One region of the Azospirillum sp. 11R-A genome, then DNA from elsewhere that is predicted to be linked to it. Evidence: riboswitches for the same ligand, from Rfam matches in the RefSeq annotation. Region 1 holds a riboswitch; each other region holds the start of a gene.
What was found. A riboswitch is a leader RNA that binds a small molecule or an ion and turns the genes downstream of it on or off. The one in region 1 is predicted to bind thiamine pyrophosphate.

Region 1 (7,699 bases):
GGGGAACGGGCGGTGCTGCGGCTGGTGCCGCGGGAAAGCTGGCTGCCGGAGCGCTGCGTGGCGCCGCATCCGCCGATGGAGCGCCTGCCGGCGCCGAAGCCCTGGCCCGCCGGGCAACCGCGCCCCCTGCGCCTGCTGACCCCGCCCGAGCCGGTTGAGGCCACCGCCCCGCTGCCCGACGACCCGCCGCTGCTGTTCGTCTGGCGCGGCGTGCCCCACCGTGTGCGCCGGGCCGAGGGGCCGGAGCGCATCGAATGCGAATGGTGGCGTGGGCAAGGGTCGCTGGGGCCGGCGGTGCGCGACTATTACCGTGTGGAGGATGACGGCGGCCGGCGGTTCTGGCTGTTCCGCGCCGGCCTGTACTGCCCTGACGAGACCCCGCGCTGGTTCCTGCACGGGTTTTTGGCGTGAGGTGTCGGGCCGCCGCCCGCTCACCCCGCCCGGTCGAGCTGCTTCAGGAAGGCGATGTAGCGGTTGATGTCCTCCATGCGGCGGGCATGATCGTTCATGTCGGACAGGCGGCCTTCGATGGCCTTCTGGGCGCCCTCCACCTCATCGATCACCCCATGGATGTCGGTCTGCAACTCCTGCGAGGCGGTGGCGGCCTCGTCCATGCGGGCGCTGGTGTCGTCGAGCTGGCCGCCGACGGAGCGGACGGAGGTCACCACCTGGTCGATGGCGCGGCGGGTGTCGGCCAGCGTCTGCTTGGTGTCGTTGGCCAGCTTGCGCACCTCCGCCGCCACCACGGCGAAGCCCTTTCCGGCCTCTCCCGCACGGGCGGCCTCGATGGTGGCGTTGAGCGCCAGCAGGTTGGTCTGGCTGGCGATGCCGTCGATCACCGCCAGCACCTTCTCGATGCTCTTCACCACCGTGGACAGCTGGTTGAATTCGCGGACCAGCGCCTCCTTGCGGTCGGCGTGGCCGTCGAACAGAGTGGCGTGGCGGTTCAGCGTCGCCTCGATCGCCGACATCGAGCCGCCGATGCGCGCGGCATAGCTGGCGGTCTCCTGCACGCCGCCGGTCAGCGTCACCAGCGCGTCGAGATAGCTGTGCATCCGCTCGATCACGCTGTTGCGGATGCGGCTCAGCAGCTCCAGCCGGTTGTAGCGGGTGGCGATGAAATAGCTCTGGAACCGGGCGTAATGCACCGGGAAACGGTCGACCATGTCGTCGGAGAAGGCGGCGCCGGGCGGCACCTCGAAGAACATCAGCGCCGACAGGGTCTGGTTGATGTTGATGCCCAGCAGCTCGCCGAAGGTGGAGAAGCCGGCGGCGGCCAGCCCGTCGAAGGCATGGACCCGCGACAGCTGGTCGGGGTTGTTCAGCCGGCGCAGGATGCAGTCGTTCAGGATGGCGCCGACCGGCCGCGGCTTGTTGCGCAGATAGGCCGAGAGGTCGTCCTCCGTCTGGCGGACGAAGTCGGTCGCCTCCACCAGGCACAGCGAGTCGCCGGGATTGACGTCGCAGTAGAAGGCGACCTCCCCCTTCTCGAAATCGAAGCCGGAGATGGAGCGGACGAACAGCTCTCCCTCCATCTCGATGGCGAAGGTGTTCTTCGCCAGCTTGCCCGGCAACTCCTGCGGCTTGCAGCGCAGGGATTTGGCGAGCGCGTCGATGAAGCCGACGACCTCGAAGCCGTCGCGGTCGATCACGCTGCGCACGATGCGGCGCATCGGGTCGGCGTCGACCACGGCGAAGCGGGTCTGGGTCGGCCGGAAATTCTGCGACTTGAAGATGCCGTAGCGGATGCCGGGCGCCATCTTCAGGAAGATCGTCACCGCCACGTTCTCCAGCACGCGCTGGCCGTCGAACAGATGGGTGTTGCGGAAGTCGAGCTTGCCGCCGGCCGAGCCGCCGATGAACAGGCAGGGGAAATGGCCGGAGCGGTAGACCGCCTCCATGAACCAGCTTTCGCTGGCCGACAGCCCGTCGATGAAGGTCAGCGCCACCGTGTCGTGGCTGTCGACGGGGAAGGGGACGCGGATGCGGTCGAGCTCGCCGCGGATCGCCTCAACCCGGGCCGGCACGTCGCGCGTCGGGCGGCCGCCGCGCAGGTCGTCGCAATGCAGCGGGACCGACTGGATGCTGACCCCGGCGAGCAGGCGCGGGCTGAAGGATTGCAGCACCACGCTGTCCCAGCGGTCACCGGCCTTGCGGTAGAGCGGCTGGCCCTCGGTCGCGCACAGTTCGCCCGCGGTGGAGACCAGCACCAGCTGGGTCGCCGCCGGCAGGGCGGAGCGGACCGCCCGCGCGGTGGCGGCAAAATCGACATGCGGCGACACGAAGCCGACGACCAGCGCCGGCGCCCCGGCGGCGAAACTCAGCCCGTCCAGCGCCGCGGCACCGATCTGCCCCGCCGGCAGGCACAGGCTGCGGATCGGCTGTTCCGCCGGTCCGGCGGCGTGCGCTGCCGGTTCGGACCTGCCGGCTGGGGTGCCGACCGGGGTGCCGGGGACGGGGGAGGTCGGGGAGTCCGAGCGGAAGAAAGACAGCATGCTGGCGAATCCTCGGTCGTCTTTGTTGTTCATCCCGCGCATTGGCGGCGCCCGTTTTCTGCTGTGAGTGCCCGGGTATGGCTCATTTTGCCGACAATTTAGCTGCCGATTGGTAGCGTTTCCTGTCGGGGGGACTCCGTATCCGGCTGCGGCCTGTCGCCGCATCCATCGTCTGGTTGGGCTGCAGGCAGATGCGGCGGGCCGGGCGACGGTCGATTCCGCTTGTGGGGCCAGCGGAACATTGGCATAAGGCAATCCATAGGCCTGGGGTGCCGTGCGGTGGTCGCGCGGCTGAGAACACACCCATCGAACCTGTCTGGGTAATTCCAGCGAAGGGAGCCGCCGCATGATCCATGCGCCAGAACCGCATCCATATTCCGTTTCCGCGCCGGGACTCCGTCCTTCCGTTGCTGTCATCGGCGCCGGTTGCATCGGCCTCGCCATCGCCTGGAGGCTGGCGTCGGCCGGCTGCCGCGTCGATGTCTTCGAGCGGGGGGAGGCCGGGCGCGGCGCCACCCATGCCGCCGGCGGCATGCTGGCCGCCTGTGTCGAAACCGAGCCGGGTGAGGAGGGGCTGCTGCCGCTGACCCGCGCGTCGCAGGCCCTGTGGCCGGACTTCGCCCGCGATCTCGAAGCGGCGAGCGGCATGGCCGTCGACCTGCGCAGCGAAGGCACGATGGTCATCGCGCTGACCGCCGACGATGCCGCGAAGGTCCGCTTCCTGCACGGGTTCCAGCGCGATCTGGGATTGCCGGTGGAGTGGCTCAACGGGGCCGAGGTGCGGCGGCGCGAACCCTTCCTGCAACCGGGTGTTGCCGGCGCCCTGTTCTGTGCCGGCGACCATCAGGTCGACAACCGCAAGGTCGCAGCCGCCTTGCGCCGCGCCGCCGAGGCTGCCGGCGCCCATCTGCATGAGCGGTGCGGCGAGGTGGCGCTGGCGGTGGAGGGCGGGCGCGCCGTCGGGGTGCGGTTGGCTGAGACGCTGCACCGGGCCGACCAGGTGGTGCTGGCCGCCGGGGCGTGGTCGGCCGGGGTGCCTGGGCTGCCGCCCGCCGCGAAGCCGCCGGTACGTCCGGTGAAGGGGCAGATGGTCTGCCTGCGCATGGACCCCCGTCAGCCGCTGCTGCGCCATGTGGTGTGGACGCCCGGCACCTACCTGATCCCGCGGCTGGACGGCCGGCTGCTGATCGGCGCCACGACGGAGGAGCGCGGCTTCGACGACCGCCTGACCGCCGGCGGCCAGTTCGCCCTGCTGGAAGGAGCGTGGCGGGCGCTGCCGGGCATCGCCGAGCTGCCCATCGAGGAAGCGTGGGCGGGTTTCCGTCCCGGCAGCCGTGACGATGCGCCGATCCTGGGCGAGAGCGGCATTCCCGGCCTGATCCACGCCACTGGCCACCACCGCAACGGCATCCTGCTGACCCCGGTGACCGCCGACGGCATCGCCCGTCTGGTGCTGACCGGCGAGACCGACCCGCTGCTGCGCCCCTTCGCCGCCGACCGCTTCGTCGCCGCGGGAGCCGCCGCATGACCGCCGTTTCACGTGAAGCCATCCGCGTCAACGGCCGCGAAGAGCCGCTGTCCGCCGCCTCCGTCGCCGAGTTCCTGGCCGGGCGCGGCATCGCCGCCGGAACACTCGGCGTCGCGGTCGCTCTGAACGGCGCCGTGGTCCCCCGCCGCCGCTGGCCGGAGACTCCGCTTCAGCCCGGCGACAGCCTGGAAATCGTCCGCCCCATCCAGGGCGGCTGACCCTGAATTTCCCTCTCCCGTGACCAGCCCGGGAAGGATCCCCTCTCCCCCCCCCCCCGGGGGAGAGGGGGAATTCCCCAGGCCAGTCAGAGGAGAGGGCTTTTGCAAAAGGCTCTCCCCATGCCCACCGACACCCTCACCATCGCCGGGCGCAGCCTCGGCTCGCGGCTGTTCCTCGGCACTGCCGGCTATCCGAACCAGCAGGTGATGCTCGACGCGCTGGCGGCCAGCGGCAGCGAACTGGTCACGCTGGCGATCCGCCGCATCAGCCTGGACGGCTATTCGGAAAGCCTCGTCGACGTGCTGGCCCGCGCCACCGCCCGGCGCCCGAACGGGCCGGTCGGGCTGCTGCCCAACACCGCCGGCTGCATGACCGCAAAGGAGGCCGTGCTGACCGCCCAGCTGTCGCGCGAGGCGCTGGACACGTCCTGGATCAAGCTGGAGGTCATCGGCGACCGCGAACTGCTTTATCCCGACGTGGAGGAGTTGCTGCGCGCCACCGAGGAGCTGGTGAATGACGGCTTCGTCGTGCTGCCCTATTGCAACGACGATCCGGTGACCTGCCGCAAGCTGGCCGACCTGGGGGCGGCGGCGGTGATGCCGCTGGGGGCCTTCATCGGCTCCGGCATGGGCATCCGCAACCCGCACGCCATCGAGACGATCTGCGCCCGCAGCCCGGTGCCGGTGGTGCTGGATGCCGGCATCGGCACCGCGTCCGACGCGGCGCTGGCGATGGAGCTTGGCTGCGCCGCCGTTCTGCTGAACACCGCGGTGTCGAAGGCGCGCGACCCGGTGCGGATGGCGGCGGCGATGCGCGACGCGGTCAATGCCGGCCGCGCCGCCCATCTGGCCGGCCGCATGCCGATGCGCGCCCATGCCGAACCGTCCAGCCCGCAGATGGGCCTGATCGGCGGCTGATACCGGCCAATTGCGGAGCAACCGGAGGGCGGCCGAGGTGGGCAAGGTGACGCGCACTCCGTTCGGCCGCTTGATCCGGCGGGGCGGCTGACGCAGGCTGTGGCGCACCGCCTCCCTTGGCGCCCCTCCCCCTTGGCACCCCTCTGCCGGAGACCCTTCCCTTGCCCGCCATTTTCGAACCCCGCACTCCCGACTGGAAGGCGCGCTGCTTCGCGTCCTTCGAACAGCAGCCGATCTGCAAGACGCTCGGCATCGAACTGGCGGCGATGGAGCCGGGCTTCTGCGAGATGCGCTTGCCCTTCCGTGCCGACCTGACGCAGCAGCACGGCTTCTTCCATGCCGGCATGGTCAGCACGCTGGCCGACAATGCCGGCGGCTATGCGGCGCTGAGCCTGATGCCGGCCGGGGCGGAAGTGCTGGCGGTGGAGTTCAAGATCAACCTGATGTCGCCGGCCAAGGGCGACGTCATGATCGCCCGCGCCCGCGTGGTGAAGCCGGGCCGCACCCTGGTCATCACCCAGGTCGAGGTGTCGATGCTGGACGGCGGCGTCGAGAAGGACTGCGCCCTGATGCAGCAGACCACCTTCTGCGTGATGCCGAAATGACGTTTCAACCGGTTCGAAAGGGCTTTTCCATGCTGTCTGCCCGTCTGTTGTCCGTGCCTGCCGCCCTGCTGCTGGCCGGCGGCATCGCCGTTCTGGCCGCCGCCCCGGCCGAGGCCAAGGACCCGCCCTCCTGCGCCGCCATCTCCTTCCGCTCGCTGCCCAGCGGCGCGCCGGACGGCGAACAGGATGCCGGCCTCTACAAGTCGCGCTTCGGCAAGATCGAGGTGAAGGCCGACGTCAAGGGCGGGCAGGCGACCACTTACTACATGGTGCTGAACGGCAAGAAGGTGGACGGCCCGGCCAACCCGCCGAAGATGTCGGAAGCCTGCCTGAAGTCCAAGCACGTCAAGGTCCCCGTCGCCAAGCAGACCCAGGGCACCTGCACCGGCAGCCGCTTCCGCGTCGTCGTCGACCGGTCCAGCGGCAAGCCGGTCGCCGCCTTCTTCGGCCTGCAGGGCGAGGACTGGGCCTATTGCAGCGCGACGACGCTGTAAGAACGTAAGCCTGAAAGGGGGGCGGAGGAACCCGCCCCCCTCATCTCTTCAGATCGCCAAAGCCTTCACCCGCTCCCGCAAGGTCTGCCGCGCCGCTTCCGCCTCGGTGCGGGCGGTGGTCAGGTCGCGGGCCAGGCCGTCCAGCCGGTTTTCCGCCTCCGCCATCTTCGCCAGCGTGCGCTTGTGCAGGTCGCTGCCGGCCGGCAGGGCCTTCAGGTTCTCGCGCAGCCGGTCCTGGTCGGCGATGCGCTCGGTCCGCTCGCGCTCCAGTTCGGCGATGCGGCGCTCCTTCTCGGCGACGGCGGACCGCAGGCCGGCCAGCGTGGTCAGCGCCTGACGCACCTCCGGCGGCAGTTCGGGGGCGGAGGCGCGGGCGGCGATCTGGTCGGCGCTCAGATCGGTCAGCACGATCCGTTCCTGCCGCGGCCGTTCCAGCGTCGCGGTCAGCGTCACCGTCTTGCCGGCCGGCACCGCCAGCGGCAGGCGGTAGGCGCCGGCCGTCGCCTCCGGCTTGCCGTCCGCCGGCTCGGCGAGGTCCCAGCCGGGACGGCGCGGATGCTCGATCACCACGCTGCGGTCGGCGTCCGGGGCGCCCGCCACCGTGTAGGTGGTGCTCTGCCGGTCGGTGACCGACAGGGTCAGCACGCCGTCCGCAAGGGCGGCGCGGGACAGCCGGCGGCTCGGCTTCTCCTCGCGGTCGATGGTCACCGCCTGATCGACGGCGAAGGAGAGCAGGCGGCTGTCGCCCGCCGGCAGGGTCGCCATGCGCGCGTCGCCGACATAGGCGCTGGTCTCCGCCCCGGCACCGCCAGTGCGGTCGTAGAAGGTCAGCAGCCCCGGCGGCAGGGCGGTGTCGCCGTCGTTGCGCAGCCGCAGCGATGCCAGCGGGTGGCGGGCATCGGTGCCCGGCTGGTAGAGCGCCACCCGCTCGACCGGCAGGCTGCGGACGGCGATCGGCATCATCAGCGTCCCGCCGTTCGGCACGCTGACCGGTTGCGGGTAATGGAACAGCACCTGGGCGCCTTCCGAAGCACCGGCATCGGCACCGCGCACCGCGGCCATCGCCGGAGTCCCGGCGGCGCTGCCGTAGGGCGCGACCTTCGCCAGCGGCTCGCCCATCGGCGCCGGTGCCATGGCCGGTGCGGGGGGCGGAGGAGCGGCCATCGCCCCGGCGGGCGGCGCCGCGGCGCGCGAGGCTTCCGACTGCGCCCGCATCGCCGGATGGGCATCGTTCAGCGTCACCGTGCCCTCGTCCGCCGTCGGCAGCACCCGGCCCAGCACCTCCACCGGCACCTCGGGCCGTTCGACGAAGTAGGGGGTGTAGAGCGCCTGGCGCAGGGTGACCGGGTTGCCGGACACCACCGTCAGATCGACGCCCTTCCAATCCTCGCCGCTGAGATTCTCCAGCACCGCCCAGCCCTGCAGGGCGCCGCTGCCCTCC
Region 2 (7,699 bases), on a different contig from region 1:
GCGGAGACCGTTGCCGAAGCCGCGCCGAAGAAGGCGTCGCCGCGCAAGCGCAAGGCTGCTGCCGAGGCCCCGGCCGAAGCCGCCGCCAAGCCCACCCCGGCCGCCACGCCGGCCCCGGCTCCCGAGCCGGCTGCGGCTGACAACGACGCCGATGCCGACGCCGATGCCAAGCCGCGCCGCGGCTGGTGGAAGCGGTAAGCCCAACGGCCCAACCGGGACCTCTGGAACGGGAAAAGGCGCCGCAAGGCGCCTTTTCCTTTTCCCGGACGTTATCACCCCTGCCACAGGACAGGTCGGACCATGAGCAAGGCCTTCACCCGCGAGAACGACACGCAGGACGACGACGACCTCGACGATCCGGCACCGTTGCCGCAGGGCTTCAAGAACTACATGACCCCGCCCGGCTTCCAGCGCATGCAGGAGGAACTGCGCCACCTGCTGCGGGTGGAGCGGCCGAAGGTGGTGGAGGTGGTGTCCTGGGCCGCCGGCAATGGCGACCGCTCGGAGAATGGCGATTATCTCTACGGCAAGAAGCGCCTGCGCGAGATCGACCGCCGCATCCGTTTCCTGAACAAGCGGCTGGAATCGGCGGTGGTGGTCAATCCGCAGGACCAGAAGAACCGCGAACAGGTCTTCTTCGGCGCCACCGTCACCTATGCCCGCGAGGATGGGGCGGAGAACACCATCACCATCGTCGGCGCCGACGAGGTCGACCCCGACCGCGGCCATGTCAGCTGGATTTCCCCCATGGCCCGCGCCCTGCTGAAGGCGCGGAAGGGCGATCTGGTGGATGTCCGCACCCCGGCCGGGATGGAGCAAGTCGAAGTGCTGGAGATCCGGTACGCGGACTGACGGAAGGGGCGGCAACCCGCCCCCCGCCAGACTTTATTCTGCTGCCGGCTGGTAGATTTCCCCGCCCGACTGGCGGAACTTCTCCGACATCTCGGCCATGCCGGATTCCGCGGCGTCGCGGATTTCCTGCGTGATCTTCATCGAGCAGAATTTCGGCCCGCACATCGAACAGAAATGCGCGGTCTTGGCGCCTTCCGCCGGCAGGGTCTCGTCGTGATAGGCCATCGCCGTGTCGGGATCGAGCGACAGGGCGAACTGGTCGAGCCAGCGGAAGGAGAAGCGGGCGCGCGACATGGCATCGTCGCGCAACCGCGCCGCCGGGTGACCCTTGGCAAGGTCGGCGGCATGGGCGGCGATCTTGTAGGCGATGACGCCGGCCTTCACGTCGTCGCGGTCGGGCAAACCGAGATGCTCCTTCGGCGTGACGTAGCAGAGCATCGCCGTGCCGAACCAGCCGATCATCGCCGCACCGATGGCGCTGGTGATGTGGTCGTAACCCGGCGCGATGTCGGTCACCAACGGCCCCAGCGTGTAGAAGGGCGCCTCGCCGCACAGCGCCAGCTGCTTCTCGACATTGTGCTTGATCTTGTGCATCGGCACATGGCCCGGCCCTTCGATCATCACCTGCACGTCGCGCGCCCAGGCGATCTTCGTCAGTTCGCCCAGGGTCTCCAGCTCGGCGAACTGGGCGGCATCGTTGGCATCGGCCTGGCTGCCCGGCCGCAGCCCGTCGCCCATCGAGAGCGCCACGTCATAGGTCCGGCAGATCTCGACGATGTCGGCGAAATGGTCGTAGAGGAAATTCTCGCGGTGATGCGCCAGGCACCATTTGGCGATGATCGAGCCGCCGCGCGAGACGATGCCGGTCACCCGCTTGGCCGTCAGCGGGATGTGGGCCAGCCGCAGGCCGGCATGGATGGTGAAGTAATCGACGCCCTGCTCCGCCTGCTCGATCAGCGTGTCGCGGAACAGCTCCCAGGTTAGGTCCTCGGCCTTGCCCTTGACCTTCTCCAGCGCCTGATAGATCGGCACGGTGCCGATCGGAACCGGGGAGTTGCGCAGGATCCATTCACGGGTCTGGTGGATGTCGGCGCCGGTGGACAAATCCATCACGGTGTCGGCGCCCCAGCGGATCGACCAGACCATCTTCTCCACCTCCTCCTCGATGGAGGAGGTCACGGCGGAGTTGCCGATGTTGGCGTTGATCTTGGTCAGGAAGTTGCGGCCGATGATCATCGGCTCCGACTCGGGGTGGTTGACGTTGGACGGGATGATCGCCCGCCCGCGCGCCACCTCGTCACGGACGAACTCCGGGGTGATGAAGTCGGGGATCTCGGCACCGAAATCCTCGCCGTCGCGGGTAGCCTCAAGTGCTGCGGCGCGGCCGAGATTCTCGCGCACGGCGATGTACTCCATCTCCGCGGTGACGATGCCGGCGCGGGCGTAGGCCATCTGGGTCACCGCCACGCCGTCCTTGGCGCGCAGCACGCCGTTGTCGGCGGGCTCGACATCGCCGCGCGCCAGGATCCAGTCGCGGCGGTGCTTGGACAGGCCGGCCCGCACGTCGATGGCGACCGACTCGTCGGTGTAGGGGCCTGAGGCGTCATAGACGGTCAGCGGCGGCTCGCCGCCCGACAGCGCGATCTCGCGCAGGGCGACGCGCAGGTCGGGAAAGCGCGTGCCGGGCACATGGATTTTCCGCGACGACGGCAGCGGGCCGGTCGAAATGCGGATGGCGTTCTCGTTGAAGTCCTTAGGCATTGGGTTTCTCCGTCGGAGTTGGGCGGACAAACCCGGGACTGCGGACGGAGGTGCGGTATCTTCGTGCGGGCCGTTTCGGAATGGTTCCCCGACATGGCGGGGCCGATACGGCCGGACGGGGCGAGATTCGGCCCGTCACGAGGTCCCTCCCTTCGCCGGTATGACCCGGATCAGGTTCGAAGGGTCACCACGCTGCCGGCTTGCGCAGTGCGCCGTCCGGCCGTTGGTATCTCAGCCCCCTGTCGGGACCCCCCTGGAATGCGGCCCATCCTGCCGCCGACGGACGGTCGTGTCAAAAGGAAAGCGCTGCGGACGATCCGCCTGCCATATTGTGGAAATGCGTTACATCCAGCGCTTCGACCGCACATAGACCATCGGCAGCAAGGCCGACAACAGCATCAGCCCCAAGGCGCTGGCATAGCCGAAGGGCGACTGGCTGCCCGGCATTTCGGTGAAGTTCATGCCGCCGATGCTGGCGACCAGGGTCGGCGGATAGAGCAGGACGGTCAGGACCGACACGATCTTGACGATCTCGTTCTGCTCGACATTGATCTGGCCCAGAGCGGTGTCGAGCGCCAGGGCAACCTTGCCGGAGAGGAAGCGGGCATATTGGTCCAGCCCGCGCAGATCCTGCAGCGTGGTCTTGGCCCAGCGCCGAGTCGCCTTGCCGGCGTTCCAGCCATCGCCGCGCGCCAGGAAGTCGGTCATCCGGGTGAGGCTGGCCAGACTGATCCGCGCCTTGCCGATCAGATGGCCGGCATGGCCGATGCGCTTCAGCGTCTGCGCGTCGTCCAGCGTCTCGCCGCGGGAGCGCAGCTTGCGCCCGCGGAAATAGCGGCGGTTCAGCGCATCCATCTCCACTCCGGTCCGCCGCAGCACGACCGACGTGCGGTCGATCATCCCGTCCACCAGTGCGGCCAGCACCAGTTCGCCGCGGGATGCGGACACCTGCCCATGGGTGGCGCGGCGGCGGAAGGCCAGCAGGGCCTGCGGATCGATGTCGTGGATGGTCACCAGCCGCCGGCCGGCCAGCACGAAGCTGACGGTGGCGATGCGCGGCTCGTCGGTGTCGGCCCAGACCAGTGCGGTGACGGTCATGGTCAAGGCACCGCCGGCCACGCGCAGGCGGCTCGACTCCTCGATCTCCGCCATCTGCTCGCGGGTGGGCAGGCCGGTGCCGATCAGCGCCTCCGCCCGCGTCAGCTCGTCGGGCGTCGGGTTGATCAGGTCCAGCCACACGGCGGACTCGGGGAACGGGACCGACTCGTCCGCGGCCTCCCTGTCCCAGCGCAGCAGACCGCCGTCATTGACGAAAACATGCAGCAAGGCTGTGCTCCTTGCATTGGCGCGGTTCGGGCGCCCGACCTAGGTGACGCGGCCACCGCGCCGCGGCTTCGCCGGGGGCGGCGCCTTCTCCCCATCGAGGTCGAGCGACGCGCCCTCGTCCTTCAGCGCCTGCTCCAGCTTGCGGCGGAAGGCGCCGCCGTCCCGCTTGGCGTCGAGGAAATGGCCGACCGCCTCCTTCGCCGCATCGCTGTCATAGGGGACCTTGCCCAAAGCGGCCAGCCTGGCACGCTCCACCAGCTTCGGGTCCATCCTCTCCCGGATGGCCTTCATCTGGCGGAGCAACTCCTTGCGCAGATCGCTCATCGGTCCCCCATGACAGTCCCCTTCGGACAGCGTCAGGCCTTGCCGATCAGGGTGCCGGCGCCGCCCTCGGTGAAGATCTCCAGCAGCAGCGCATGCGGCACGCGGCCATCCAGGATAACAGCGGCATCGACGCCCTGCTCCACCGCGCCGATGCAGGTCTCGATTTTCGGGATCATGCCGCCCGAAGCGGTGCCGTCGGCGATGGCCTTGTGGGCATCCTCCAGTGACATCTTCTCGATCAGCTTCTTTTCCTTGTCGAGCACACCGGCGACGTCGGTCAGCAGGAAGAAGCGCGCCGCCTTCACCGCCGCCGCGACCGCGCCGGCCGCCGTGTCGGCATTGATGTTGTAGGTGTCGCCGTTCACGTCGAAGCCGACCGGCGCGATCACCGGGATGATGTCCGACTGGGCGAGCGCATGCAGGATCTGCGGGTTCACCTTGTAGGGCTCGCCGACGAATCCCAGGTCCAGCACCCGCTCGATGTTGCTGTCGGGATCGCGCTGAACGCGCTCCAGACGGCGGGCGGTGATCAGGTTGCTGTCCTTGCCCGACAGGCCGACGGCACGGCCGCCGGCGCTGTTGATGGCGGCGACGATCTGCTTGTTGATGGAGCCGGCCAGCACCATCTCGACCACCTCGACCGTCTCCTTGTCGGTGACGCGCAGGCCGTCGATGAAGCTGGACTTGATCTTCAGCCGCTCCAGCATCTGGCCGATCTGCGGGCCGCCGCCATGGACGACCACCGGGTTGATGCCGACCTGCTTCAGCAGGACGATGTCGCGCGCGAACAGCTCCGCCAGGCTGGCGTCGCCCATGGCGTGGCCGCCGTACTTGATGACGAAGGTGCTCCCGGCATAACGGCGCATGTAGGGCAGCGCTTCGGACAGGGTACGGGCCTTGGCGAGCCACTCGTCACGGGTGGGAGTCTGCACGGGAGGATGCCCTTTGTCGGGGTGGAGTGTCGGGCTTCTTTAACGGAAAGGCCGGCCGGTTGCCTAGGGGGCAATTTAACGGTCACACACCCCCGTGACGGCCTCCCGCGGCTGCGGTGGCCGTGCCGCCGGCTGGACGCCACAATCCGGCCAGCCGCGTCATCGGCTGCGTCAGCGCGGTCACCGCCACCGCCATCAGCACCATCGCCGAGAAACAGGGGCCGGACAGCACGCCGGCCTCCAGCAGGAGGGTCAGGACGATGACCTCCATCAACCCCTTGCACGGCATCAGCGTGCCGAGCCGGAGCGCATCGGGCCAGCTTTCGCCGGTCCAGCGGGCGGGGAGCGTGGTGCCGGCCATCTTGCCGGAGATGGTGGCGAGGCTGGCGAGGGCGAAGACGGTCCATTGCGCCGGATCGTCCAGCGTCAGGTTCACCTTCAGCCCGGTCAGGGTGAAGAAGAAGGGCAGCAGGATCAGCGTGGCGAAATGCTCCAGCCGGTCGAGGATCGCCGCCGCATAGCGGCGCGGCATCGCACTGCCGGCAATGAAGGCGCCCAGGATGTAATGCAACCCGATCAGTTCGGTCACCGCGGCCGACGCCAGCAGCGCCGCGCAGGTCACCACCACCGCGGTGTCGCCCATCCGCCCGTCCGGGGCCACCCGCTCCAGCAGGCGGTCGAGCAGCGGGCGCACGAGCAGGACCGTCGCCCCGACATAGGCGAAGCCCAAGAGGCCGACCTTCGCCACCGCCCAGGCATCGCCGCCGCCGTTCTCCCCGTCGGCAGTCGACCAGGCCAGCACCGCGGTGATCAGCAGCCAGAGCAGCGCGTCGTTCACCGCGGCATAGCCCAGCGCCAGCCGCCCCACCCGGTCGCCCAGCAAATCCATCTCGCGCAGGATGGCGCCCAGCACCGGCAGGGCGGTGACGCCGACGCAGATGCCGAAGCCGGCGGCGAACAGGCCGGGGGTGGCGTGCTTGCCGGTCATGGCGGGAAAGGCGCCGGCCAGCCACCAGCCCAGGGCTCCGCCCAGCAGGGTCGGCACCAGCATGCTGGACAGCGCCACGGTGGCGAAGGCCCCGCCCCGCCCGCGGAACTCGGCGGGATCGAGATGCAGGCCGGTCAGGAAGGCGAAGAACACCACGGCCATCAAGGCCAGCCCGGACAAGGGCGCAAGCGCCGCCGGCGCGAACAGCACGCCCCACAGATCGGGAACCAGCCGGCCGAGCAGCGACGGACCCAGCGCCACCCCGAACAGAATCTGGACCACCACCATCGGGGCGATGTGACGGCCGCCGCCGAGCCGCCACAGCAGAAACGGCCCGGCGATCAGCAGCAGGGCCTGCATCAGGAACAGCAGCGCGGGAGACAGACCACCCATCGCTGCCGCCCCTTACTCGGCGCCGAGGGCGAGCGCCGCCAGACTGGCGCGCAGCTCCGCGATGCCGGTGCCCTTCTCGGAGCTGGTGACGTGGATATCGGGGAAGGCTGCCGGATGCTTCTTCAGCCCCGCCTGGGTTTCACGCCGGACCCTGTCGAGATCCGCAGCCTTGACCTTGTCCGCCTTGGTCAGCACGACGACGTAGGGCACCGCCGTGCGGTCGAGCATCTCCATGATCTCATGGTCGTGGGGTTTCATCCCATGGCGCGAGTCGATCAGCACCAGCGCCCGGCGCAGGGTGACGCGGCCGCGCAGGAAGCGGCGGACCATGTCGTTCCACGCCTCCACCTTCTCCTTCGACTCCTTGGCATAGCCATAGCCGGGCATGTCCACCAGCTTCAGACGGTTGCCGAGGTTGAAGAAATTGAGCTGCTGCGTGCGGCCCGGCGTGTTGGAGGTGCGGGCCAGCGTCTTGCGTCCGGTCAGCGCATTGACAAGGCTCGACTTGCCGACATTCGAGCGGCCGGCGAAGGCGACCTCCGGCAAGTCGGCCTCGGGCAGCTGGTTCAGCGCATTGGCGCCCCAGACGAAGTCGCACTCCTTGGCGAACAGCAGCCGGCCGGCCTCCAGCGCGGCCTCGTCGAAGCCGGAAACGATGCTGGGGGTGTCGGGGGTCGGCGTGGCGGGGCTGGTCATGACGGGCGCTCTCGTTGGGATCGGCTAAAAAACATACCGCCGGCAGAGGCCCGTCAAGGGTCTTTGCCGGCGGCAGGTCTCAGGCATTCGGCAGAGGCTGAGGGATCAGGCCTTCACGCCCATGCGCTTCATGATGGTCCACTGCTGCAGGACCGACAGCGTGTTGTTCCAGGCCCAGTAGATCACCAGACCCGCCGGGAAGCCGGCGAGCATGAAGGTGAAGACGATGGGCAGGAACTGGAACACCTTCTGCTGGATCGGGTCCGGCGGGGCCGGGTTCATCTTCTGCTGGAACCACATCGTCACGCCCATGATCAGCGGCCACAGGCCGAGATGCAGCATGGCGGGCGGATCCCAGGGGATCAGGCCGAACAGGTTGAAGATGGTCGTCGGATCGGGCGAGGACAGGTCGTGGATCCAGCCGAAG
Region 3 (7,699 bases), on a different contig from region 1:
AGCTCGTTGCCGCCCATCAGGGCGTTGATCAGCTCGTCGTCCTTGCCATTGGAAACCACCAGCATGTCCGGCTGGGAGGCGACGGCGGTCCGCTCCCGCTTCAGCTTCTTGTCGACCTCGATGGTCACCGGCCACTCGCCGCCCTTGGGCAGGTCGGCGCCGGGGATGCCGATGCCGATGTTGGTCTCGCCCTTCGGGCTGCGCGCGAACATCAGCACATGGCCGGAGGTGAATTCCCCCTCCGCCACGCAATAGGCGAAGCTGCCGTCCTTCTTCTTGGCGGCCCCGCCGTCCCAGCTTTCGATCAGCTCGCCCGGTCCGTCGGGTTTGGCGGGAACCGAAGCGGACGGGTTGGCGGCCGGCTTGCCCGGAGCACTGTTCGGTGCATTGCCCGGTTTGGCGTCCTGCACCGGACCGCCGGGAACGACAATCTCGGCCTCCGGCTCGGGCAGTCCGTAATAGGCGGCGGGAGGAATCGTCGGCTGCACCGGCACCAGTTCGGCCATCGCCGGAGCCGACGCCACCCCCAGCAGGAGAAGCGCGGACAGCGATGCGGCGAAGCGGGCGGTCATGACGAGGTAATCCGTGGATGGTTGTGGCGGCGAAGCTATCCGCGCCTGCCCCCGTCCGCAAGCCCAACCGCCCATGCTGTTGCACGGAGCAGACACCTGTTGCACAGGACACGCATAGGAAGGCGCCTAGCCGCCGAAGAAGGTCTCGCGCAGCCTCTCGTCCGACAGCGCCGCCACCGGCCCGTCGCCGACGACCCGCCCCAGCCGCAACAGCACGGCGCGCGGCGCGACCGCCAGGGCGCGGGCGGCGCTCTGCTCGGCCAGCAGCACGGCCGTGCCCGTGCCGGCGATGCGGCGGACGGCGGCGAACAGCTCGTTGGCCAGCTTGGGCGACAGGCCGAGCGACGGCTCGTCCAGCAGAAGCAGGCGCGGCCGGCCCATCAGCGCGCGCCCCAGGCTCAGCATCTGCTGCTGGCCGCCGGACAGGCGCCAGGCGCTCTCGCGGCTCTTCAGGGCAAGGTCGGGGAACAGGGCGAAGACGCGCTCGACATCCTGTGCGCGGTCGCGGGCGGCGGGCAGGCCGGCAACCTCCAGATTGTCGCGCACGCTCATGCCCGCGAAGACCCGCCGCCCTTCCGGCACATAGCCGATGCCGCGCCGAACCCGTGCCTCAGTGGCAAGGCCGCCGATGTCCGCCCCGTCGAAGCGAAGCGCGCCCCGCGCCGGCACGAGGCCGAGCAGAGCCTTCAGCAGCGTCGACTTGCCCGCCCCGTTGGCGCCGAGCAGCGCCACCGTTTCCCCTGCCGCAAGGCTCAGCGACACGTCGTCGAGCGCGCTCGCCCCGCCATAGCCTGCGGTCAGGCCGCGGATGGACAGCAGCGCGCTCATGCCGGCACCGCCCGGCCCAGATAGGCGGCGGCCACCGCCGGGTCCCGGCGCACGCCGCCGGCCGGCCCGTCATAGATGACCCGGCCGCGGTCGAGGCACAGCACCCGGCCGGCGAGCGGCAGCAGGAAGCCCATGTCATGCTCCACCAGCAGGATGGCCACGCCCTCCTGCGCCAGTTCGCGCAGCAGGGTCGCCAGCTCCGCCTTTTCGCCATCGGTCAGACCGGCGGCGGGTTCGTCCAGCAGCAGAACCGCCGGCCGGCGGACCAGCGACCGGGCCAGCTCCACCCGCCGCCGCAGCGCCGCCGGCAGCCCGTCGCAGCCCTGGCCGGCAAGGTCGCCGACGCCCAGCCGGTCGAGCGCCCAGCGGGCATGCGCCTCCGCCGTCCGGGCGTCGGGATCGACGGCAAGGCGCGCGGCGGCAACCGCCTCCAGCACGCCGGCCCCAATCGGCAGAACCGCCGCCTGGAAGCTGCGGGCCAGTCCGGCGCGGGCCAGCCGGTCGGCGCGCAGCCCGGTGACGTCGCGCCCGCCGAGCCGCACCCGCCCGCCGTCCGGCCGCTCCAGCCCCGACAACAGGTTGATCACCGTGGATTTGCCGGAGCCGTTCGGGCCGATCAGTCCGGTGATGGTTCCCGGCCGCAGCTCCAGCGACACGCCGTCCACCGCCCGCACACCGCCGAAGGACTTGCGCAGATCGTCGACTGCCAGTCCGTCCACCGGGTTTTGCGGACGCGGCGGCTCCTTGGCCTCGACCGAAGCCCGCGGCTTGCGGCCGAACAGGCAGGCCGCGATGCGGTCGAGCAGGCCGGTCAGCCCGTCAGGCGCCAGTACCACGGTCGCCAACAGCGCCACGCCATAGACGACCAGATAGCCGCGCTCCAGAAAGCGGAACCATTCCGGCAGATGCAGCAGCAGCACGGCGCCGAGCACCGCCCCGGCCATCCGCCCCCGACCGCCGACGATGGCGATGGTGAGGATGGAGACCATGACCGGGAACTCCAGCACCTCCGGGGAGACGACGCGCTGGGTGTGGACGGCCAGCGCCCCGGCGGCCCCGCCGAACAGGGCGCTGATGCCGAAGCCGATCAGCCGCAGCCGCCCGACGTCGAGCCCCAGCGTTGCCACCGCCAGCGGGTCGTCGCGTAGCATCGCCAGCGACCGGCCGAGCCTTCCCCGCGCCAGCCGCCAGCCGATCAGGCCGCCGAGAGCGACCAGCCCCCAGACCAGCCCGGCCATCGGCAGTCCGCGCGGCACCGCCCAGCCGAACAGCACCACCGCCGGCACTCCGGCCAGCCCGTTGGAGCCGCCGGTCAGCTCCGGCAGGTTGACCGCCAGCAGATGGAGGACCTGGGCGATGCCGAGAGTCGCCAGGGCGAAGTAATGCGACTCCAACCGCAGCACCGCCAGCCCGACCGGCAGGGCCAGCAGCAGCGGTACCAGCATCGACAGCGGGAAGGTCGCTTCGAAACCGAGCCCGTAGCGGCTGCCGAGGATGCCCGTCACATAGCCGCCGACGCCGAAGAAGGCGCCCTGCGCCAGCGACAGCGCACCGCCGAGCCCGAAGACGATCTGGAATCCGAAGGTCGCCAGCGCATAGACCCCGGCGACGGTCAGGACGCGCAGGCCATAGGGGGACGCGAAGGCCAGCGCATAAACCAGAAGGGCAAGCGCGCCAGCGATGAGAATGACTGCCGGCCGACGTTCACCCACGGCGCCGCACCGCTTCGCCGAACAGCCCTTGCGGGCGCAGCACCAGAATCGCCAGCAGCGTCAGGTACAAGGCCCCCAGCGCCGCCGGATATGAGAGCACCGACGACACCCCCACCTCGAACAACGCGATCAGCAGCGCCCCCACCACCGCACCCGGCACGGAGCCCCAGCCCCCCACCGTCACCGCGATGTAGGCCTTCAGGATCAGGTCGCCGCCCGAGGTCGGCGTGACGAAATAGCGGTTGGCCAGCAGCAGCCCGGCCGCCCCGGCGCAGGCGGCCCCGATGGCGAAGGTCACCAGGATCATCGCGGTCACCGGCACGCCGCAGGCCCGCGCCATCTCCGGATCCTGCGCCGTGGCGCGCAGCCGGCGGCCGAGCTGGGTGCGGGCGAACACCCATTGCTGCGCGCCGATCAGCAGCCCCGCCACCGCGACGATGGCGAGCGATTGCTCGGGCACCGCCAGCCCGGCGATGTGCAGCGTGTCGTCGCCGAACAAAGGCGGCGCGGCGCGCGGCTCCGGCCCGAACAGAATGGCGGCACCGTTCTGCAGGATGATGCCAACCGCGATGGTGCTGATGAAGACCGAGACCGGCGGCCGGCGGCGCAGCGGCAGATAAGCCGCCAGTGCCAGCAGCAGCCCCAGCGCCGCCATCAGCACCAGAACGACCGGCAGCAGGACGATGCCCGGCAGCGGGATCAGCGGCGCCGCCGCCACCGCCAGCAACCCGCCGGCCATCACGAGATCGCCCTGGGCGAAATTCACCGCCGAGGTGGCGTTCAGCACCAGCACGAAGCCCAGCGCCACCAGGGCATAGGCCGCCCCCAGCGCCACCCCGTTGACCAGCAGTTGAAGCGCCGCCATCCGCTCACTTCGCCGCAAGCGTCGGGTCGTCGTACCGCTTCACCAGCACCGGCACGCGGCTGGCCCCGTCATAGCAGACGATGACGGCGGAATGGGCCATGTTGCCCTTGCCGTCGGACTTGTAGGTCATGGCGAGGCCCTTGAAGCTCTCGGCGGACAGCGCCTTGCGGATCGCGTCCGGCGACCGGGCGCCGGCCTTCACCGCCTCCAGCACCATGGTCATGCCGTCATACTGGCCGAGCGCGAAGGCGTCCGGCTCCTTGCCGAAGGCGGCGCGGTAGGCGTCGGTGAAGGCCTTGACCTCCGGCGTGCCGCCGGAAATCGGCGAGGCCGCTGTCTCGGCGCAGACGCCCTTCAGCTCCGCCGGTTCCAGCAGGGCGGCGGTGCTCGGCTGATGCATGGCGGAGCCGGCGACGATGGGCAGGGTCACGCCGCTGGACGCCGCCTGCCGCAGCAGCAGCGCGGTCGGTCCGGAATGCAGGTGCAGGACCAGCACGTCCGGCTTGGCGGCGAGCGCCTTGGTCAGCACCGGCAGCAGATCCTTGGCCGCCGGGTCCACCCCCTCCTCGAAGACGGGCGTGACGCCCAGCGCCTTGAAGGCGGCGTCGAGATGGGCCTTGCCGCTCTGGCCGTAGGCGGTGGTCTGGTAGATGACGGCCGGCTGCCGCTTGCCCAGCTCCTCCACCACATAGCGGGCATGGGCGGCCTTGGTCACCGCGTCGCCGGGGAAGAAGCGGAAGACCCAGGGATTGCCCTGCTCGGTGATCGAGGCGGTGCCCGACACGGTGACCAGCGGCAGCTTCAGCTCGCCAGCCAGCGGCAGCATCGCCAGCATCTGGGTGCCGAGCATGCTGGCGGCGACCGCGCCCACCGTGCCGCGGCCGGCCGCGCGCTCCAGCGCCGTCACCGCCGCTTCGGGCGAGGTGCCGGTGTCGACGACCTCCGAGGCGATGGCGACGCCGGCCGGCGTCTGCTTCAGCGCCAGGACGGCGCCATTGCGCTGGCTGGTGCCCTCCAGCGACAGGAAGCCGGTCAGCGGCACCAGCACCGGGAAGGACAGCGTGTCGTCGGCACGGGCGGCGGACGACAGACAGACGGACGACAGGCAGGAGGATGCGGCCAGCAGGCCGATCAGGAGGGGAAGCGTGCGCCGCATGACCGAAAACTCCTCGACACGCGCCGGCGGTTGGGGCGACGCGGAGGGGACGGGGCGCTTTGCAGCAGCTTTCAGCGGGTCCGTCGGGTTCCGGTCGGCTCCCTTCGCCGGCATGACCCGGATCAGGTTCGATGGGTGTTGTCTCAGCCCGTGCGACCACCGAACCGGCATCCGCACGGGCACCCCAGCCGTGAACAGGCGGCGAGAGTGTCGCCGCCGGCCCTGTCCTGTCAAGAACCCAACCGGCGGCGCGCCACCATGGTTTCACGATGCAGGATGTAGAGCCCGCTGCCGATGATCACCATAGCGCCGGCCAGGACCGGCTCCGTCGGCAGGTCGCCGAACACCAGCCAGCCGAACAGGCTGGCCCAGACCATGCCGGTATATTCGAAGGGTGCCACCACCGCCGGCGGCGCGCGGCGGAAGGCCTGGGTCAGCAGGACCTGCGCCCCGGCGCCGATGGCCCCGACCAGCGCCATCAGCCCCAGCGCGAAAGCGGTGGGCGCCGTCCAGACCGGCACGGCCAGCGCCCCGCTGACCACCGTCGTCGTCAGCAGCAGGTAGAGCACGATGGACGCGCTGGTTTCCGTCCGCGACAGGCCGCGCACGGCCAGTGCGGCCAGCGCATAGAACAGGGCGGCGCACAGCCCGACCAGCACCGGCACCAGCGGCGCCCCGGCCGACGGCTGCGCCATCACCACCACGCCGCCGAACCCGACCACCACGGCGGCCCAGCGGCGCCAGCCCACCGGCTCGCCCAGCAGCGGCGCCGACAGCGCGGTGATGAACAGCGGACCGGCGAAGCTCAGCACATAGACGTCGGCCAAAGGCAGTTCGCGGAAGGCATAGAAGAAGCATCCCATCGAGATCAGCCCGGCGAAGGCGCGCCAGACATGCCCCAGGGGCCGCCGCGTCCGCATCGCCGCGATCCCGCCGCCGCACGTCAGGGTGTAGCCGCCCACCAGCAGAAAGGCGACCAGCGAGCGCACGAACATCAGCTGCGGCACCGGGTAATCGGCGGTCAGGAATTTGATGAGCGTGTCCATCGCCGCGAACAGCAGGATCGCGCCCAGGAAGCAGCCGACGGCATAGGGAACCGAATCGGCCTCGGCGGGCAGCAGGTCGGCGGTTTCGGCGTCGGTCATGGACTCGGTTCGGAACGGCAATGGCGGGGTCTGCCCACATTATGGGCAAATGCGCCCGCGTCCCAATGCCGCAACCGCAGGTCTGGTAGGCGCAGCCAAGGTCAAGAGCCGGCTCGTGCGCCCCCCTCTCGCCTCAACGCGTCAGTACCATCACCAGCCGCTCGACCGGCGCATCGTTGACCAGATGCGAGTCGACGATCTCGTCGATGTCCTCCGGCGTTTCCGGCCGGTACCAGATGCCTTCCGGATACACCACCATCAGCGGCCCGGCGGAGCAGAAGCCGAGGCAGCCGGTCATCGCCATGCCGATGTCGGTCACGCCCTTGCCCTGGATTTTCTGATCGAGCCGCTGCCACAGCGAATGCGCCCCCTTGGCGGCGCAGCTGCCGCGCGGATGACCGGGCGGACGTTGCTGGGCGCAGCAGAAGACGTGGTGGCGAAAGGTCTGCGGGATGTCGAGCGGCATCGGTCATGCTCCATAGCCATAAAATTTCTATGGGTAAGAAGCATGCCAGAATGCTGCGTTGCGGCAAGACTTTTTGTAATCCTTCCAACTCCAGGCGATGCTTGGATTCCCCGCACCATGAAATGCTTGGTCGGCAGAGCGTTGGCGGTTAAGAATCCCCGGCAAGGGGCAATCCAGGAGACGCCGGTGCTGCTGAGCGGATCGGGGAAGGGCCAGCCGGGCGCAGTGCCGGGCTGGGTCGGGTATGCGCTGCTGCCGGTTTTCAACCTCGTCGCGGCCTTCGTGCTGTCGGGGCTGGTGATCCTGGTGATCGGCGAGAATCCGGTGGACGTGCTGTCGCTGCTGCTGTCGGAGGCCCTGGGATACCCGGAGGCCATCGGCTACACCCTCTATTACACCACCGACTACATCTTCACCGGGCTGGCGGTCGCCATCGCCTTCCATTGCGGGCTGTTCAACATCGGCGGCGAGGGGCAGGCCTATCTGGGCGGGCTCGGCGCCGGGCTGGTGGCGCTGGCGCTGACCGGCTGGCCCTGGCCGGTGGTGGCGGTGCTGGCGGTGCTGGCCTCGGCCCTGTTCGGGGCCGCCTGGGCCTTTATCCCGGCCTGGCTCCAGGCCAAGCGCGGCAGCCACATCGTCATCACGACGATCATGTTCAACTTCATCGCCGCGTCGATCATGACCTGGCTGCTGGTGGACGTGCTGATCCGCCCCGGCAGCCAGTCGCCGGAAACGCGCGAGTTCGATCCCGGCGTCTGGCTGCCGTCGATGGACCGGGCGCTGGGCTGGTTCGGCATCGCCATCCCGGCCTCGCCGCTGAACCTGTCCTTCCTGTGGGCGCTGGCCTGCTGCGTTCTGTTCCACATCTTCCTGCGCCGCACCCGCTGGGGCTACGAGCTGCGCACGGTCGGCCGGAACGAGCGGGCGGCGGTCTATGCCGGCATCTCGCCGGCGC

Region 2: linked by a shared signal. The riboswitch ahead of thiC (phosphomethylpyrimidine synthase ThiC) and the one ahead of thiO (glycine oxidase ThiO) in region 1 are both predicted to bind thiamine pyrophosphate.
Region 3: linked by a shared signal. The riboswitch ahead of VH569_RS23905 (ABC transporter substrate-binding protein) and the one ahead of thiO (glycine oxidase ThiO) in region 1 are both predicted to bind thiamine pyrophosphate.

The regions. Positions count from the first base shown of each region.
Region 1 covers NZ_JBCEBL010000037.1:5,168-12,866, reverse strand. Annotated here, with positions in the region: gene VH569_RS31460 (DNA polymerase Y family protein) at 1-411, shown strand, start outside; gene VH569_RS31455 (methyl-accepting chemotaxis protein) at 432-2,495, opposite strand; TPP riboswitch at 2,751-2,850, shown strand; gene thiO (glycine oxidase ThiO) at 2,842-4,023, shown strand; gene thiS (sulfur carrier protein ThiS) at 4,020-4,241, shown strand; gene VH569_RS31440 (thiazole synthase) at 4,362-5,159, shown strand; gene VH569_RS31435 (PaaI family thioesterase) at 5,321-5,764, shown strand; gene VH569_RS31430 (hypothetical protein) at 5,794-6,258, shown strand; gene VH569_RS31425 (hypothetical protein) at 6,307-7,699, opposite strand, start outside.
Region 2 covers NZ_JBCEBL010000003.1:353,471-361,169, forward strand. Annotated here, with positions in the region: gene VH569_RS07380 (Rne/Rng family ribonuclease) at 1-198, shown strand, start outside; gene greB (transcription elongation factor GreB) at 301-852, shown strand; gene thiC (phosphomethylpyrimidine synthase ThiC) at 886-2,613, opposite strand; TPP riboswitch at 2,744-2,878, opposite strand; gene VH569_RS07395 (magnesium transporter CorA family protein) at 2,956-3,939, opposite strand; gene VH569_RS07400 (hypothetical protein) at 3,979-4,263, opposite strand; gene argB (acetylglutamate kinase) at 4,296-5,195, opposite strand; gene VH569_RS07410 (cation:proton antiporter) at 5,278-6,576, opposite strand; gene yihA (ribosome biogenesis GTP-binding protein YihA/YsxC) at 6,589-7,272, opposite strand; gene yidC (membrane protein insertase YidC) at 7,378-7,699, opposite strand, start outside.
Region 3 covers NZ_JBCEBL010000020.1:87,650-95,348, reverse strand. Annotated here, with positions in the region: gene VH569_RS23925 (hypothetical protein) at 1-572, opposite strand, end outside; gene VH569_RS23920 (ABC transporter ATP-binding protein) at 699-1,400, opposite strand; gene VH569_RS23915 (ABC transporter permease subunit) at 1,397-3,112, opposite strand; gene VH569_RS23910 (branched-chain amino acid ABC transporter permease) at 3,105-3,977, opposite strand; gene VH569_RS23905 (ABC transporter substrate-binding protein) at 3,982-5,133, opposite strand; TPP riboswitch at 5,216-5,330, opposite strand; gene VH569_RS23900 (DMT family transporter) at 5,364-6,278, opposite strand; gene VH569_RS23895 ((2Fe-2S) ferredoxin domain-containing protein) at 6,412-6,744, opposite strand; gene VH569_RS23890 (ABC transporter permease) at 6,931-7,699, shown strand, end outside.